2 regions of the Pseudoalteromonas sp. L1 genome follow, and region 2 is predicted to be linked to the other one. Evidence: predicted binding sites of a transcription regulator. Region 2 holds the regulator's gene; the other holds the start of a gene.

Region 1 (9,755 bases), on a different contig from region 2:
CATATTTTGTAATGCTAAGCGTGTTTCTTCCCAACCGCGGGTTTTTAGACCGCAGTCAGGGTTGACCCAGAGCCTCTCTACTGGCACTTTTTTAGCCGCTTTATGAATTAAGTTTTTAATCCAAGCAATATCGGGGATATTTGGGCTGTGAATATCATATACCCCAGGCCCGATATCATTCGGATAGTCAAAATCCTCAAATGCTTTTAATAGCTCCATATTTGAACGAGATGTTTCTATCGTGATGACATCTGCATCCATGTCTGCAATACCCGCGATGATGTCGTTAAACTCCGCATAACACATATGAGTATGAATTTGTGTTTCATCTGCCACTTTCGATGCACAAACACGAAACGCATAAGCAGCCCAATCCAAGTACGATTGCCAGTCACTTGATTTTAATGGCATACCCTCTCTAAAAGCGGGCTCATCGATTTGAATTATCTTTATACCAGCTTGCTCTAAATCGACAACCTCATCACGAAGCGCTAATGCTATTTGCTTAGCAATAGTAGGTTTATCTAAATCATCACGGATAAATGACCAAAATAGAATAGTCACTGGGCCAGTTAGCATTCCTTTCATTTTCTTCGTTGTTAGAGATTGTGCATAACGCGTCCATTCAACTGTCATAGATTGCTCTCTCGACACATCGCCCCAAATAATCGGCGGTTTTACACAACGCGTGCCATAACTTTGTACCCAACCAAATTGGGTGAATGCAAAGCCTTGCAAAAACTCCGCAAAGTACTCAACCATATCGTTACGCTCTGCCTCACCATGCACCAAAACATCGAGCTGTAACGCCTCTTGCTCTTCAACAGCATAGCGAATTTCTGCTTCCATCTGCTGACGATACTCAGCAGCAGGCAAAACCCCCGCTTTAAATTCTTTACGTGCTTTACGTATCGATTGAGTTTGCGGGAAAGATCCTATCGTGGTGGTCGGTAGTAAAGGTAGCCCAAGTGCGCTTTGCTGTTTGGCTATTCGAGCTGAGAATGGACTAGACCGTTTAGCATCTTTGTTAGTTAATGTACTCAGACGGTTTTGTACATCTTGATTATTAACTCTTGCTGATATTAAACGTTTCTTAACTGGCTCACTGTAATCGCACAGCAACTGTGTTTGCCCTGTGTTAAGCGCATTACGCAATAGTTGTAACTCTTCGCCCTTTTGTTTGGCAAAAGCAAGCCACGATTTTATTTCACTATCTAATTGCTGCTCTTGATCTAAATCGACAGGTGTATGAAGCAACGAACAAGATGGTGCAAGCCACAGGTTATCGCCTCTTTTTTTAGCTAACGCGTGTAATACAGAATACTTCTGCGTTAAATCACTGCGCCATATATTACGACCGTCAATAATACCCAGTGAAAGTACCTGCTGTTGTGTTATTAAGGTATCAAGCTTTGATATATCGTTATTTCCTGCAACACAATCAAAATGCACACCGTCTACAGGGTAATTAGCTATATCGGCAAAATAATCATTTACCGAGTCAAAATAACTGGCAAGTAGTAACTTAACACCTTGTCCTGAAAGCGTCGCAAAACTTGTTTTAAGTGCCTTTCGCTGGCCATGGTTTAATTCTAAGGCAAGAACAGGTTCATCTATTTGAACCCACTCAACACCCAGCTTTGCAAGCTTAGCTAATACCTGTTGATAGACAGGTAAAAGTCTTTCGAGTAATGATAACGTATCAAACGACTTTCCAGCAGGCTTAGCCAAATGTAAATAAGTCACAGGACCAACCAACACAGGCTTCACCTTGTGGCCTAATTGATGAGCTTCTTGCACATGCTCAAATAGTTCAGTCCAAGTCAGTTCGAATGTTTGATCTTCCGATAACTCAGGAACAATATAGTGATAATTTGTATTAAACCATTTTGTCATCTCACTTGCCGCACATTGACATCCAGTAGGCGCTTGCCCTCTAGCAATTCTAAAAAGTGTATCTAAGTCAACGTTACCTTCCTCACTATGATGGCGCTTTGGAATTGCTCCCACCAAAAGTGATGTATTCAAAACATGATCATACCAAGCAAAGTCACCTACAGGCAGTAAGTCAATACCGGCATTAGCTTGTAGTGCCCAGTTTTCTTCTCGAATAGACTTACCTCGTTCGAGTAATACCTGTTGGTTTATTTTTCCTGCCCAATAAGATTCTATTGCGAACTTTAACTCACGTTTCTTTCCTATTCGAGGAAAGCCTAAATTATGTAATTGTGCCATATCCATTCCATTTAGCTGTTTAGATGTCTAAAACATTAGCGATGAGATAAACCTAATTCAACTGATGCTTTCTCAGTTTCAACTTGAGGTAATTTCATGGATTTAAAAAACAATTTAAATAAAAAACAAATGACAACGCTGTCAATTTAAGTAATAAAAGTATATTGTAAATATGAGGTAAAATCCCTCTGAAATTTTAGACGTCTAGACGTTGAAAAAACATGATTGTAGGCGTACTATGTCCGTAATCTGAGTTTGACTCACATTTTTCATGAGATTTTTTAAAGATGATCGATATTAAACACTTAAAAACCATAGCAACCCTTAAAGAAACAGGATCTTTGGTCAATACAGCCCGAGAGTTGTTTTTAACTCAATCGGCTTTATCGCATCAAATTAAAGATCTTGAGAATAAGTTAGACTGCCAACTTTTCGAGCGTAAAACTCAGCCCGTACGCTTTACCCCACAAGGTATGCTGTTACTGGAGTTAGCAAACGAAGTTTTACCACGTGTTGAAGCAACAAAATGTCGTTTAAAAGAAAGCCTTAATCAACCAATTTCAAACCTGCGTTTAAGTGTCGAATGCCATGCTTGCTTTCACTGGTTATTACCGACGATAAAAGAGTTCAACAACTTTTGGCCAGATATTAAAGTCGATTATGAAAGAGGCTTTAGTTATGACGCTATTCCTGATTTGATGAATGATGAATTGGACTTAGTACTCACATCTGATATCCGTGAGCCAGACAAATTAGAATATGCGCACTTATTTGATTTTAAGTTAAAACTGATTGTTTCGCCTGATCATGAACTGGCTAAAAAAGCCTATGTCACCGCACTGGACTTAAAAAACGAAACGATAATTTCTTACCCCATCCCACGTGAACGCCAAGATATCTTTAAACATTTTATTCAAAATGCACGATTTGATGGCACGCTGAAAACGGTTGACCAAGGCTTATTGATATTCCAATTAGTGAGCGCAGGTATGGGGGTTGCGGCTTTGCCGGATTGGTTAGTGACCCCTTATGAAAGCCAAGGGCTCATTAAATCCATTCCGTTAGGTGCATTAGGGTTAACACGCCCGATGTATTTAGCAATGAAAAAAAATATGAAAGATAACCCTGTTTATCGTCACTTTTTAAATACGTGTAAACAAAATAACGGCCGTTAATAAAAGCCCCCTTACTGGTTTAGTCCATTTTACCAGTGAAATATGCGCCACTGGTTTGATGCAGGGGCGCAGAAGTCTCCATAGAGTCAGACTGGATTATCGATATCAATAAAGGTGACATCAAAACCATGCTGCTCAGCTAATAGCTCACCCAGCGCTTTAATGCCGTAACGCTCTGTCGCGTGGTGACCTGCTGCAAAAAAATCGATACCTTGTTCACGTGAGCTGTGAATAGTTTGTTCAGATGCTTCACCTGTCAAATAAGCATCAATATCCTGCGAGGCTGCTAAATCAATATACCCTTGTCCACCACCAGTACACCAAGCAATAGTGTCGATTTTCTCTTCTCTAACTAAGCTTGTTAACGGTGCGCGATTGAGTACTTGGGTTATTTTGTCGGCAAATTCTTCACCAGTTAATGGTGTTTTTAAACGCCCTTTTACTGGCACACTATTTGGACCGGATTCAAGCCCTCCAGTGAACTCAATATCGAGTAACTTTGCCAATTGTGCGTTATTACCAATGTCAGGGTGTATATCTAGCGGCAAATGATAGCCATATAAATTAATATCATTGTTTAAAAGCGCTGCAATACGGCGTTTTTTCATTCCCGTAATTGGCTGCGACTCTCCTTTCCAGAAATAGCCATGGTGCACCAAAATCGTATCTGCATTCTCTGCAATAGCGGCATCAATCAATGCTTGGCTTGCTGTTACACCCGTTACTATTTTTTTTACTACGCTCGAACCTTCAACTTGTAAACCATTGGGGCAAAAATCAGCGATTGAATCAGGTTTAAGAATGTCGTTTAATAATTGAGTAAATTGTTTGCGTTGCATATAAAAATCGTTCTCCAACCCTCTATTTTGTGCAAATTTTGGCGGTTATGAGCGAAAAATGGAAGGAAAATCGCAAAAAATTGAAAAGTAAGCTAAAAATAGGTATAAATATATATTCTTAATCTGTGTTTACAACGTATAGGGTCTCTGATGAGCAAACTAGACAAAACAGAAGTGTTAAATGCCTTCGAAGCAGCATACGAAGCAGCGAATGGTAAGAAACCTGAAATTACTACAAAACCTGGTTGGTATAGCATCGATGGTGGCAAAAACTTGCGCCTAGCCGATGTTGCAGCGCTGACTGAAGAGCTTACTTCTGGTAAAACAGCTGAGCCTAAGGCAGAAGAAGCACCAAAAGCCCCAGCGAAAAAAACCAAAACTAAAACCGCTGCGCCAGCTAAAACAGCAAAAAAAGCATCGTTCACTGTTGTTAAAGCAAACGATGATGGTTACAAAGCTGAAGAGCTTTGGATTGTTAACCTAGCTGAAAAAGACCACGATTGTCGTTTACCACGTGGTGTTGTGTAATTTAATTACATGCATTCATTTTAAAAAACCGCTACTCGTTAGCGGTTTTTTTATATCCTTCCAGCAGAATATTTAATAGCCATTGACTAAAATAACCAAATAACACAATAAAAACAGTGCCAATCAATACAGGCATCACTAAAAAATCCCAACTTTGCAAAGATTGTATAATCAAAATTGGGTTTGCGCCTGCCGCTGGATGTATTGTGTCTGTCAGCATCATGAGACTGATTGCCAGTCCTGTTGCTATAGCAATTTCAACAGGCCCTACACCGACATAATTTACAAATACAACGCCAATTAATGCAGTCAAAAGGTGCCCACCGATAACATTCTTCGCTTTCGCAAGCGGGCTGTGTGGCACACCAAATACCAACACGGCAGTTGCACCAAACGGTGCCATCAACCACACACCGTAATGTCCTAGTTGCTGTAAATAGGCCAACACAAAAATTGCCATACAAGCAAACACACCCGCGATTGCCGCTCTACTCACTTTATTTTCCATAACGCCTCCCAAAAGTAGACCGAGTTGTCTACTCGACAAATGGTAGACAACTCGGTCTACTTCTGTCAAGATATTATTAGTCACCAATTAAGAGCTTGTTATGGATAAACGAACACATATTATTTTGACCGCCCTGTCACTTTTTTATCAAAAAGGCATTCATAATGTGGGAATCAACGAGATTATTAGTGTCGCGGGTGTCGCCAAAAAAACCATGTACCACCATTTCGCAAGTAAAGATGAATTGTTACTCGCGTGCCTTAGTGAGCGCCACACCCGATTTTTAAATTGGTTAACGCAAGCCACCAGCAAGCAAACAACTATTGAAGAATTTAAAGTCGCTTTGATCAGCTGCCATGAAGCTTGGTTTAATTCTGAAGTGACTGAGTTAGGTGATTTTAATGGCTGTTTATTTATTAACACTGCAGCCGAATTTGCTGATTCTGCAAGTCCAATTAATCGAGCCTGCAAAGAGCATAAATTGGCAGTCCAACAGTTAATAAAACGGCGCTTATCAGCGTGTGAAAACATGGAAATTTCACAGTTGGACTTGCACAGCCACTATTTGATGACGCTCGTTGAGGGTATGATCTGCCAAGCAAAACTGGTAGGAATTAAACAGTTTCCTCATTTAAAAAATGAATAAACAATAAAAAAGCGGCACTATGACCGCTTTCAGTTTAGATTAAGCTTTGTTAGATTTTTTCAAAATATAACTTTTCGCGTTTTTTCTCACCCACTTCGTTCATGGTTGCAGCATCAAATAAACGACCATTAATCATGGTGTAATCGATTTTATCTGTATCACGAATATTCGTTAGTGGGTTACCGTCAATAACGATTAAATCGGCAAGCTTACCCGCCTCAAGTGAACCGATATTTTTATCAAGGCCAATGTATTTAGCAGGATCTAAGGTTGCTGCACGAATTGCTTCAAGTGGTGTCATACCACCTTGCGCAAACATCCAAATTTCCCAATGTGCGGCTAAACCTTCACGTTGGCCGTGAGCACCTAGGTTCACTAAAACACCTAAGTCTTGCAGCTCTTTTGCAACACGGGCGTTGTTAAAGTGGTTATAGTGATGATCGGGCGCCTTAACACGACGCATTGAGCGAGGTAAAAGCTGGTTCTTTGGTACAAACTTACTCAAGCGTGGGTGATTCCACACATCGGTCTTGTCGTACCAATAATTTTCACCCCAAATACCACCGTATGCGACACCCAGTGTCGGTGTGTAACCTACATCACTTTGTGACCAAAGCTGGCGAATATCATCATAGATATTGGCAACAGGAATTGAGTGCTCAATACCCGTATGACCATCAACCACCATGGTTAAGTTGTGCTGCAGTAATGAACCGCCCTCTGGCACAACCATCATTTCAAGTTCACGACCTGCTTCAATGACTTGCTGACGCTGTTCACGACGAGGTTGGTTATATGATTTAACACTAAACGCGCCCACTTTCTTTAAGCGCTCAAGGTGGAATTTGGCATCTTCTAACGAATCAATATGCGACGTGTAACCAGGCATATTCGCACCATATAAAATAGTACCCGTTGAGAAAATACGAGGAGCGATAATCATGCCTGCTTTTTGCATTTCGCTTGCAGCAAAAATCTCAGTGGTGTCGTTTGATGGATCGTGAATCGTTGTCACACCTAACGCTAAGCCTGCTAAGTTCTTCCAGTTTTGCTGTGGAATGATCTCATCGCTACCTTGCGAGCCGTGCGCATGCGCATCAACAATCCCAGGCATAATCGTCTTACCAGTTACATCAATTACCTCAGCGCCTTTAGGAATAGCAACACTGTCTTTACTGCCAACCGCTTTAATATGCTTACCATCAGTAACAATAACGCCGTTTTCAATAACCTGCTCACCATTCATAGTGATAATGCGCGCGCCAGTTAAAGCGAATACTGATTTAGGCTCGTCCATGGTTTTTGTAAAACCGATGTTATCACCACTTTTAACTTTAAAATCAGTCTCAGCATTTTGGTTAATATCAAATAAACCCGCTAGGCTTGCATGATATAACTCAGGGCCTAAGCTCCAATAAAGTTTATCGCTTGTGCCACTCCAGCTGATGTTTTCACCCGCGCGAACAGACAGCTGCTCAATTGGGAATTGGCTATCTTTCGGACCAATATTAATGGTTTTACCACGCTCAACAAATGGTGTAACAAATACTTTAAAACGCTCTGCAAACGCTAAGTATTGACCATCTGGTGATACTCTAAACTCTGTTGCATGTTCTGATTCATAAAGTTTACGAACTTGCTTTGATTCAAGCTCAACAACACTTAATGTTGGTTTTGGCCAAGGACTCATCACATAAATACGGTCATTCGCTGCTCCAAATTGCGGCTGATACCCTGATTTAGTAATAAGTGTTGAATCACCGCCTTTGGCACTTACTGAGTAAATACCTGGCTCTAATGACCATGTTGGGTTAAGGATACTGCCGCCAGACGCTTTACGGTAAACAACCGTTTTGCCATCAGGGCTGAAAGTTGGCTCTACATATTTACCCGGCTCTTTAGTAAGGGTATCGCCACGGCCACTGCGCGCAGATACAACACGTACCGAGCCCTGTTCGTTATCATCCCATGTGGTGTAAACAATTTTCTTACCATCACGAGAGAACTGTGGGAATAATTCAAAGTGATCGTCTTGCTTAGTCAGGCGCTTCACTTTGCCAGACTCTAAATCACGTTTATAAATATGACCAAGCGCTTCAAAAATAGCCGTTTCACCATCCGGTGAAATTTGTACATTGCGCAGCATTTTCACATCAAAATTATCGCTATCGATGTTTTGTGTAAAACGCACGGCTTTTTGAATTTGCTTATTGGTCTCAACTTTAAATGGAATAGTCGAGACAGACTTATCATCCACGTCTAGCTTATGAATGGTACCACCCGCCCAAAAGACCAATTGTTCGTTATCTGGTGTCCAAGCAATTGTTGGGTATACGCCATGAATAGCCCATGTTTCTTGCATATCACGCTCAAGCTCGCCATAGAGCTTTGTATGCTCACCGGTATGCAGATCATATAAGTACAAGCTTGTTTGGAAATCATCGCGCTTTATATACGCAAGTTTTTTACCATCTGGTGAAGGTGTCGGTCGAATAGCCCCACCCATGCCATCAATGATAGTTTCAATCTCGCCGGTTTCACGGTCATAGCGTTTAATTTTATAAATACCCGCTACAGAGTCTTTAGAGTAATGGAATGTTTTGCCCGGCGTTGCATCATGCGAAAAATAAACATAACGACCATCCGGTGAGAACATTGGCTCGCCTAAGTCTTTTTGATCGTTTTCACGTGCAGTTAGCTGTACACCTTTACCACCCGCTTTGTGGTAAAGCCATACTTCACCAGCGCCTAAAGAGCGGCTTGCAGTAAAGTGCTTACGTGCTACTAAGTAGTCGCCATCAGGGCTCCAAGCAGGACTATTTAACAAACGAAATGTTTCGTTCGTGACTGCTTTTTGGTTTTCGCCATTTAAATCCATAACCCAAATGTTGTCGCCACCACCTTGGTCTGAAGTGAATGCAATGTGCTTACCATCAGGGCTAAAACGTGGTTGCATTTGCCATGCAATATCACTTGTTAATTGCGTTGCAGTGCCACCTGACATTGGCATGGTATAAATATCGCCGAGTAGGTCAAACACCACTGTTTTACCATCAGGGCTAATATCTACGTTCATCCACGTGCCCTGCTCAACACTAATTTTAGCGTCTAGGAATTGGCCTTTTGGTGCGTCCACCTGCCATTTGTCATCATTTGCTTGCTCTGCTGCTACTTGCCCTGTAAGAGCAAGTGAAATCGATACAGCCAGCACTGTATGAAGCATTTTCTTCATTGAAATCTCACTTATTATTGTTTTGCTTATATGCACACTTTTAGGATTGCACCAAATAGCATAGCAAGATTCCAGCAATTCGTGTTAAACAAACGTAAATAGTCGACTAATGCCACGCAATCGGATCAAACTGATAAAAGCCAACCAGTAAATGATAAATTTCAGGGTCAAACTGCCTGAGTTCGGCGGGTTTTTCTAAAAAGGTTTCTGTAATAACGGCAAAAAATTCTGCCTCGTTGGTCGCGCCATAACTATGAATAACATGCGGCATGCCATAAGCTAAATGGGTTTTGAGTTGATTAAAGGCGCGGCTAAATACTTTTGCCCACTTTTGATAATCTTCATTACTCGCAAGCATTGGCGTGCCTGTGGTTTTGCCTGTTTCTTGATCGAGCTGATGGGCAAATTCATGAAACACTAAATTATGACCATCGCTTGGCAAGCGGTTCCCCTCAAGTACATCATGCCAGCTCAATACCAAGGTTCCACCCGGCCATGATTCACCTTGGCGAACGGTATTGTGATAACTGACAAGCCCTGCATTATCACGGGAGGTTTGCGGGGCATAATACGCGCTTGGGTATAAAAGGAT
Region 2 (9,755 bases):
ATCCTTTAAAATTAAGCGATATAGCATATAACAGGATAGACCTGATAATACTTGGAATTTTTATACATTACAGGTATCGTACTGATGCAAGCTCTCTCACTTTTTAACTTTTTTGCAGGATACTATCGCGTTATGTCAGATTTCCGTGAACAAGCATTACATTACCACGCTCACCCCGTTCCAGGTAAAATTAGTGTTGAATTAACCAAGCCGGCCGAAACGGTTAACGATCTCGCTTTAGCTTATAGCCCAGGTGTGGCTGAACCGGTTCGTGAAATCGCTGCTGACCCAGCAAATGCTTACAAATATACTGGTAAAGGTAACATGGTTGCGGTTATTTCAAACGGTACCGCAATTTTAGGTTTAGGTAACCTAGGCCCTCTTGCATCAAAACCTGTCATGGAAGGTAAAGCCTTATTATTCAAACGTTTTGCTGGCCTTGATTCAATTGATATTGAAGTAAAACATCGCACTACAGAAGATTTCATCAATACGGTTGCAAACATCGCTGATACGTTTGGCGGCATCAACCTAGAAGATATTAAAGCACCAGAGTGTTTTGAAATTGAAAAAGCGCTTATCGAGCGCTGCGATATTCCAGTTTTCCACGATGACCAACATGGTACAGCTATTGTTACTGCTGCCGGTATGCTTAATGCCCTTGAAGTACAAGGCAAAGATATCGAAGATGCCATTATCGTATGTTTAGGTGCTGGTGCGGCAGCTGTTGCTTGTATGGAGCTGTTAATTAAGTGTGGTGCATTACGTGAGCATATCTATATGCTTGACCGTAAAGGTGTGATCCATACTCGCCGCGATGATTTAAACGAATATAAGCAGTTATTTGCTAACAACACTGATAAACGTACATTACAAGACGTTATTGCTGATGCGGATGTCTTTGTAGGTGTATCTGGGCCAGATCTATTGACGGCGGATGACTTAAAGCTAATGGCAGACAAACCAGTTGTGTTTGCGTGTTCAAACCCAGATCCTGAGATTGCTCCAGAAGTTGCACACAGTGCGCGCAATGATTTAATTATGGCAACGGGTCGTTCAGATTTTCCTAACCAAGTAAATAACGTGCTTTGTTTCCCGTTTATTTTCCGTGGTGCGCTTGATGTGCGTGCAACGGCAATTAATGATGAAATGAAAATTGCAGCTGTACATGCTATTCGTGGTATTGCCAAAGAGCCAGTACCAAGCGAAGTATTAAAAGCGGCTGGCGTTGAATCACTTGAGTTTGGTGCCGAGTATATCATTCCGAAACCAATGGACCCGCGTTTATTACCACGTATCGCACGTGCTGTTGCAGAAGCGGCAGTTGAATCGGGCGTTGCGCAAATTGAAATGCCAGAAGATTACATGCGTTAAGTTTAATTAAGCGAACTAGTTTAACGCGAATAAAAAACTCAGCCTTTGCTGAGTTTTTTTATGCTTGTGAATCGGCGTTTATCCGATGGCTTATTCAGAATCAAGTACAGGGATATCTAATCCCATTTCTAGCATGATCTTTTTAACTTCTTCAGGGACTTTTTCAGGGTTGTCTTTGCGTAAGTCGTCATCATTTGGTAATGGCTGACCTGTAAAAGCATGTAGAAAGGCTTCGCATAGAAGTTCACTGTTTGTCGCGTGTCGCAGATTATTGATCTGACGACGTGTGCGTTCATCTGTTAATACTTTTAGTACATTGAGCGGAATTGATACGGTAATTTTTTTAACTTGTTCTGATTTTTTACCGTGTTCTGCGTATGGGTGAATGTATTCACCGTTCCATTTAGCCATAAGTTATTTCGTTGCCTCGGTTATAAGTAGCTTACGCCTTTTTCACAGCGCAAAGATGCGGAAATTTTATCTCTTTAAAAAAGATAGTCAAATACTAGTTATTTAGCCATCTAGTAGTGTAAATGTATAAACTTCCATGTGTGAGTCACAAATGCTTTGACTTCTTATAATTGATCATCTAACCTTTTAGACGTCTAAACATCCAATCAATGAATAGGTGATGAAATGAGTGAAAAAAATAAAGCGACGATAGCTGTTCGTCATGGTATCGAAGCTGATAAACATCATGGTGCTGTCGTTCCACCTATCTATTTATCAACCACCTATTCATTTGCTGATTTTGATACTAAACGTCAATATGACTACGGACGCAGTGGTAATCCAAATCGAGATATCTTAGCTGAAACATTGGCTGAACTTGAAGGTGGTGCAAAAGGTATTATTACTGCAACAGGTATGTCAGCTGTGCATTTAGCGACGCAGCTATTAAACAGTGACGATACTTTAGTGATCCCACATGACTGTTATGGCGGTAGTTACCGTTTGTTCACGTCATTAGAAAAACGTGGTTTATTGAAGTTAAAGGTGTTGGATTTAACTAAAGCTGACAATCATCAAGAAATTTTAGCAATCAAACCAAAGCTTATCTGGATAGAGACACCCAGTAATCCAATTTTGCGTTTAACTGATATAAAAGCAATCACTTCGGTTGCTAAGCAATGTGGCGCCTTAGTTGCTGCTGATAATACGTTCTTATCACCAGCACTACAAAATCCAATTCAGTTTGGTGTAGATATCGTCGTACATTCAACGACTAAGTATATTAATGGTCACTCAGATGTAGTGGGTGGTGCAGTGATTGCTGCAACACAAGAGCTTGGTGATGAACTCGCTTGGTGGGCAAATAACATTGGTATCACAGGTGCACCATTTGACAGTTATTTAACCCTTCGTGGTTTACGAACATTAAATGTGCGTTTAAAACAACATCAAGAGAATGCGTTTGCAATCGCTCAGTATTTAGAAAATTCGCCTTTTGTTAGTCAGGTTTATTACCCAGGTCTTGCTTCTCACCCTCAGCATGAGCTCGCTAAAGCACAGCAACGTGGCTTTGGTGGCATGGTGAGCTTTGATATTAAAGGTGATATTAACGACGCTGCTGCGTTTTTAACAAGCTTAAAAGAGTTTAGTCTTGCAGAGTCATTAGGTGGAGTTGAGAGTCTTATTTGTCATCCCGCAACAATGACTCATGCTGGCATGGAACCTAAAGCACGCCTTGAGGCAGGTGTGGGCGATACACTCATTCGTATTTCTGTCGGTATTGAAGATATTAACGACCTAATTGCTGATCTTGAGCGTGTTTTCAATCAAGTTAAACCAGGCGAAGGCTTACAAGCGAGCCAACCTAAAGGTGCTCAAGTACAGTCAACTAGTCAGCAAAATACATCGTTTAAGTTAACGCCTGCACATACGGCATTGTGGTAGAAGAAATGGTTAATATTGTTCATAAATTTGGTGGTTCGAGCCTAAGCTCGGCCGAGCGGTATCAAGCAGTTGCGAACATTGTGTTGGCGAACACTGAGCAAGGCGATTGTGTTGTTGTATCAGCCTCTGGGAAAACGACAGACACACTTGTAAAGCTCTGGCAGAGCTATCAACAAAATGATAATCAAGCTGTGAGTGATATTTTATTGCTTATTGATAATAATCAGCGTGCACTAATCGAGCAGCTATTAGTGTCGCAGAGTAAGCAGCATGCATTAGCTAAACTAAAAGATGAATTAGCATCACTGACAGAGTTAATTGCCCAGCAACAATTACAAGAAGCACCTTTACTTGCTCATGGTGAAGTTTGGTCTGCTCGATTACTTGCAGCCTATTTAAATCAACTCGGTTTAGAATCTAAAGATGTTGATGCAAGACAACTCTTTACTTTGCATGATGGTCAATTGTTACATCAAAAAAATCAGCAAAGTTGCAGTGAGTTAATCAGCCATAACCAGATCAATGTTGTAACAGGGTTTATTGCCGCTGATTGCCAAGGCAATACCGTAACGCTAGGGCGAAATGGCAGTGACTACAGTGCCACACTACTGGCTAGTTATACCTTTGCAAAGCAGGTATCAATTTGGACTGATACACAAGGTGTATTTAGTACAGATCCTCGCAAAGTTAAAAATGCTGTTAAATATAACAAGGTATGCCGCGAACAAGCGAATTTGTTAGCCCGCTTAGGTAACCCTGTATTGCATGCTAAGACATTGTCGCCGCTAAAAGGTAGCGACATTAAACTCGTTGTAAGAAGCAGCTTTGACTGTGAGGCAAGCCCAACAGAGGTTGTAAAAGAGGGGTACAGTAAAGCTAAACGTTTTATTACGACCCTTGATAACATTGACTTACTTCGTGTTGATAAATTAAGTAGTGGCGAAGTGGGTGAGTTGAGCCAGTTGATTCAGCATAGCCTGCATCACTTTGTGAAAGCCGGCGATACGTATCTATTAGTGCCAGGCTCGTGTACACATCAAGTTGTAAGTTACCTTGCAGGGCGTGCCAATATTGTTGAGTCAAATTTAAGTGGTTGTGCAGTGGTAGCGCCAAGCAGTGATATTAGCTCACTCGCAGAGCAAACAACGGCGTTATTAAAAGAGCAAAGTATCAACACACGCTTTGTACAGCAAGATGAAAACTACGTGTTAGTTTTAAAAGACCAAGCGATTGATAGTGACGTGTTGACCTTACTACACGACAAGTTAATTAATAAAGGCCAAGAGTTGGCTGTGATTGTTGCTGGGCTGGGTAATGTGGGAGAGGTATTCCTGACACAACTACAAGCGCAGCTAAAACGCCTTTCAGAGCACTATGAAGTGAAAGTGGTCGCTTTACTTCGCTCTAAGCAAATGCTGTTTAGTGCTAGTGGTTTAAACACTGAGATGTGGCAAGAGCAGTGGCAAAATGAAGCGCAAAACTACGAAAAAGAAGAGCTACTAACACGTATTAGTGAACTTGATTATGAGCACAAAGTGATCGTAGATATCACAGCTAGTGAAGCGTTTAGCCTCTTATACCCTGATTTTGTTGAGCTTAACTGCCACCTGATCAGTGCTAATAAATATGCTGGTACTGCAGCTAATAGTTGGTATCAAAACTTACGCACTAATTTAGCTGAGCGTAATTTATTATGGCGTTATAACACCAGTGTTGGTGCAGGTTTGCCTATCAACTTTGCACTTGCTGATCTGCAAAACAGTGGTGATAAAATTAACCGTATTGAAGGCGTTTTTTCGGGTACTCTGTCGTGGTTATGCAGCAGTTATGATGGCAGCGTGCCGTTTTCTGATTTAGTCCTACAAGCGCAGCAAATGGGTTATACAGAGCCTGATCCTCGTGAAGATTTATCGGGTCGAGATATGCAACGTAAGCTGCTTATTTTAGCACGTGATCTCGGTCTTGATTTAGAGCTTGATGATATCGCTTTAACTCCATTAATGCCTGAAGAGTTGGCTGCGGGTAGCTGGCAAGATTTCTTAGCAAATAAGCATTTACTTGATGAATTTATGACGGCAAAAGCTGAACAAGCACAAGTCGAAAATAAACTTGTTCGCTATACCGGTGCGATTACCATTACTAATGGTAAAGTGAAGGCTGAAGTTGGCCTAGTTAATGTCGCAAAAGACGATGTGCTGGCAAGCCTTAAGCCCGGTGACAATATCTTTGTTATTAACTCACAGTGGTATACCGATAACGCTTTGGTAATCCAAGGCCCTGGTGCAGGAAAAGAAGTGACTGCGGCAGGCGTTCATTCTGATTTGTATTGGTTGGTAAACAACCTAAAATAAACCTTGTTTATCGTGTAATAAAAAAACCGTCAAATGAAGTGACCCCCAATAGTTGGACATTCCAATTACTGGGGGTCTTTTTATTACACTCAATTAGCTAAAATAGCTCTTCTTCTGTTGAAAGATTTTCTTCGAATATATCCGTTGGCTGATCGAGTACATATTTTGTAGGTGCTGTGCCCTTAATAAAGTACTCAAAGCGGCTGGTATAATCATTTTTATGACTAAGCAAGCCCGTTGCTAAGTCAATACGAACAGACACCAGTCCTTCAGGTAACTCAATAGGTGCCTCAGGCATGCCATCGAGCGCGACACGCATAAAATCAACCCAAGCTGGTTGAGCCGTTTTAGCACCTGATTCTGCCCCCGATATTTGTGATTTATCTAGATTATTATTGTAGGTTGAACGGCCGAGTGGGTTACCAGGATTATCGAAGCCAACCCACACTGAGGTCATCACGTTACGGTTAAAGCCACTAAACCAAGTATCAACAGAGTCATTGGTTGTACCGGTTTTACCCGAAAGATCACGGCGCTCGAGTGCTTGAGCTCGCCAGCCTGTACCACTCCAGCCCGTTTTGTGGGTCCAACTACCGCCACCCCAAACTGCGCTATGCATCGCTTGTGAAATTAAGAAAGCATTTTGCTTTGAAATGATACGCGGTGCACAACGCGGCGCAGTATCCGATTGTACTGAATTTACCTGGTCACTGTCGGCTGTATAACTAGTAAATGATGCTGGCTCAGGCGTGTCACACGCAAGCTCTGGCTGTGTTTTAAATATCGTATTGCCAGAAGAGTCCTGTATTTCAGTAATAAAATACGGGGTGATAAGGTGTCCACCATTTGCAAAGCTACTCATCCCTCTTGCCAGTTCAAGCGGTGTGATTGAAGCACTACCTAATGCAAGGGATTCACTGCGATTAATATCGCTATTCAAAAAGCCAAATTTAAGTAGGTGGTCTGCGGTGCGTTGTAAGCCAACACCGCGTAGTAATCTTACAGAGATCACGTTTTTAGATTGTGCAAGGGCGCGGCGGATACGAATAGGACCGTTATACACCGCAGGGCTGTTCTTTGGACGCCATGCAACACCTTGACTTTTATCCCACTGATTTATTGGCGCATCATTTAAAATAGATGCCAATGTGTAGCCATTTTCTAGTGCCGCAGAATAGATAAACGGCTTAATATTTGAACCCACTTGACGTTTTGCTTGAACAGCACGGTTGTATTGACTTTGCTCAAAGCTGTAGCCCCCAACGATAGCCTTAATACGGCCATCTTGTGGGTCGAGCGATACGAGGGCACTTGATGCCTCTGGTATTTGGCTCAAAATGTAGCTGTCATCAGCGTTTTTACGAAGCCATATCTGTGCACCAGCTGTGAGGATTTCAGCAGCTGTTTTTGGCGGAAAGCTCTGTCTATAGCGGGTGATATATTTTCGCGCCCATTTTAAGCCATCCCATTCAACCGTTACCTGTTCACCATTTTTAAGCAATACTTGAATTGATTGTTCTGCAACTTGTGTAACGACACCCGTTAATAGTGGACCAAACTCTTTGACGTCTTTTAGCTTTTCTAAAATCGCGTCTTTATTAAGTGGACTTTCTGTTTCACTATCCCATAGTTGAGCTGTTGCACCTCGAAAGCCATGGCGCATATCATAGGCATGGAGGTTATTGACTAAAGCATCTTGTGCGGCCTGCTGTATCTCAGAGTCGATACTTGTAAATACCCTAAAGCCAGTATTGTAAGCGCGTTCATGACCAAAACGCGCGACCATTTCTGCACGTACCATTTCAGAAATATAGGGCGCGTATACATCAATTTCAGCACCGTGAAACTTAGCCGTGATTGGTGCGCTGGTTGCTTCATCATACTGTGCTTGTGTAATGTATTTTTCTGTATACATACGGCCAAGCACTACGTTTCGGCGTGCTTTAGCACGTACAGGGTTTCTGATAGGGTTTAAAGCAGAAGGGGCTTTTGGTAAGCCTGCAATCATCGCCATTTGCGCAAGGGTTAACTCGTTTAGGTCTTTGCCATAATAAACTTGAGCGGCGGCACCGATACCAAAAGCGCGATTTCCAAGCTCAATTTTATTTAAGTACAGCTCAAGAATTTCATCTTTACTAAGAATACTTTCAATATGCAGGGCGATAAAGATCTCTTTGACCTTACGAATATACGCTTTTTCTCGAGTTAAGAAAAAGTTACGAGCTAACTGCATAGTTATAGTGCTTGCGCCTTGTTTCTTTTCACCTGTGGAAATGAGTACAATGGCAGAACGAACAATACCAATAGGATCAATTCCTATATGTTCGTAAAAACGGTTGTCTTCAGTTGCTAAGATCGCATCAATGAGTGGTTGTGGTATTTGATCTATCGTGACGGGAATACGTCGTTTTTCACCAAATTGATTAATCAATAAGCCGTCCCGAGAAAAAACCTGCATAGGTGTCTGTAACTGAACGTCTTTTAATACCTGAACGCTAGGAATGTCAGGTTTAACGTAATAGTATAGACCGACTAAAGTAATAAGGCCTAAAAACGAGCAGATGATAATAAATTGTAAAGTTCTCTTTAATAAAATCACTTATATTTTCCCTAAATAGACTCCCAATTAGAATCGGAGACTGCTAGTATATATTGATTAAAAAATGAATAATATTTTTTCAGAAAAAAATTATAACTTGTTTATTATTAAAACAAAGGCCAAGTTGCAAACATGTTAAGTCAGCTATTTAAAAAGCCTTCATCTATGATGGTAGGGATCGACATTGGATCGCATTGTATCAAAGCGGTGTTGTTGCAGAAAACAGACGCAGGTTTGCGACTTGAGGCTTTAGCGATAGAACCTATGCCCAAAGGTGCAATATCTGAACGATCAATTCAAGATATTGAAGCAATTGGCAATGTGATTACTAAATTAAAAAAGAAACTACCCAAATCAGTTCAGTCCGCGGCCGTAGCCGTGTCTGGACAAACCGTGATCACGAAAGTCATTTTTATGGATGTATCATTAACTGATGCTGAATTAGAGTCACAAATAGCCATCGAAGCAGATAGCCTTATCCCTTATCCCCTTGATGAAGTGAATATTGATTTTGAAAAACTTTCAATCAATGAGGCTGATCCAAGCAAAGTGAATGTTTTACTTTCTGCTGCGCGAACTGAAAGTGTCGAGGCACGAGTGAGTGCGCTTGAAACAGCTAATCTAAAAGCAAAAGTTGTTGATGTTGAAAGCTACGCATTGAGCCGTGCTATGGACATCTACTATCAGCAGCTACCAAGTGATGCCTTTAACAAGTGTGTAGCCGTCGTTGATATTGGCGCCGTATTGATGTTGGTGAGTGTTGTTCAAGCCGGTGAAACGATATATACCCGTGACCAAGTATTTGGTGGCGACCAGTATACTAATAGCATTGTTGGCTACTACAACAAGAGCTTTGATGAAGCCGAAATTGGTAAAACAACCGGTGATTTACCCCCTAATTACACCTTTGAGGTACTTGCACCATTTCAAACATCGCTATTACAGCAAGTAAGGCGTGCAGTGCAAATGTTCTTAACAACCAGTGGTAAAGATCAGGTCGATTATATTGTTTTAACCGGTGGAACTGCCATGATAGATGGATTAGATCGTCTTTTGATTGAAGAATTAGGGATCCATGCAGTGGTTGCAGAACCTTTTGCTAATATTGAGATAGCCCCAAAAATAGATCGTAACGTTTTACAACGTCATCGTACGCAATTTGCAATAGCGACAGGGTTAGCATTAAGGAGCTTTTCATCATGCCACATATAAATCTGCTACCTTGGCGTGAACAGCAACGAAAAGAGTCACAAAATAAATTCGTCACTATTTTGTTTGCTGTTGTGGTGATCTGCTTTTTGAGTATGTACATCCTGAGCTCTTTTTATAGCGGCCTGCGCGAAGGGCAAAATATTAAAAATGATTTTTTGAATACAGAAATAGCATTACTGAATCAACGTATTCGCGAAATTAACGAGTTGGATAAAAAGAAAGAAAGCTTACAACAACGCATGCGCTTAATCGAAGAGTTACAAAGCAGTCGCAACCTAGGTACGCAAATTATGGACGAAGTTGCGAAAATAGTGCCTGCGGGA

Evidence for each region. Region 2 encodes MetJ, which represses methionine synthesis genes. Its sites were predicted from a motif close to TAGACGTCTAGACGTCTA; they were not measured.
Region 1: metE (5-methyltetrahydropteroyltriglutamate--homocysteine S-methyltransferase) is a predicted target of MetJ. The motif match lies at 2,433-2,450, and genes of this name have one in related genera.

What each region holds. Positions count from the first base shown of each region.
Region 1 covers NZ_JAKKCT010000003.1:89,936-99,690, forward strand. The annotation lists gene metE (5-methyltetrahydropteroyltriglutamate--homocysteine S-methyltransferase) at 1-2,235, opposite strand, end outside; gene L3V38_RS10470 (LysR substrate-binding domain-containing protein) at 2,523-3,410, shown strand; gene L3V38_RS10475 (Nif3-like dinuclear metal center hexameric protein) at 3,497-4,249, opposite strand; gene L3V38_RS10480 (hypothetical protein) at 4,400-4,777, shown strand; gene L3V38_RS10485 (HPP family protein) at 4,809-5,285, opposite strand; gene L3V38_RS10490 (TetR/AcrR family transcriptional regulator) at 5,386-5,931, shown strand; gene L3V38_RS10495 (amidohydrolase family protein) at 5,981-9,163, opposite strand; gene L3V38_RS10500 (M90 family metallopeptidase) at 9,270-9,755, opposite strand, start outside.
Region 2 covers NZ_JAKKCT010000004.1:181,430-191,184, reverse strand. The annotation lists gene L3V38_RS13800 (malic enzyme-like NAD(P)-binding protein) at 133-1,374, shown strand; gene metJ (met regulon transcriptional regulator MetJ) at 1,465-1,785, opposite strand; gene metB (cystathionine gamma-synthase) at 2,011-3,270, shown strand; gene metL (bifunctional aspartate kinase/homoserine dehydrogenase II) at 3,276-5,621, shown strand; gene L3V38_RS13780 (PBP1A family penicillin-binding protein) at 5,719-8,220, opposite strand; gene L3V38_RS13775 (pilus assembly protein PilM) at 8,353-9,432, shown strand; gene L3V38_RS13770 (PilN domain-containing protein) at 9,420-9,755, shown strand, end outside.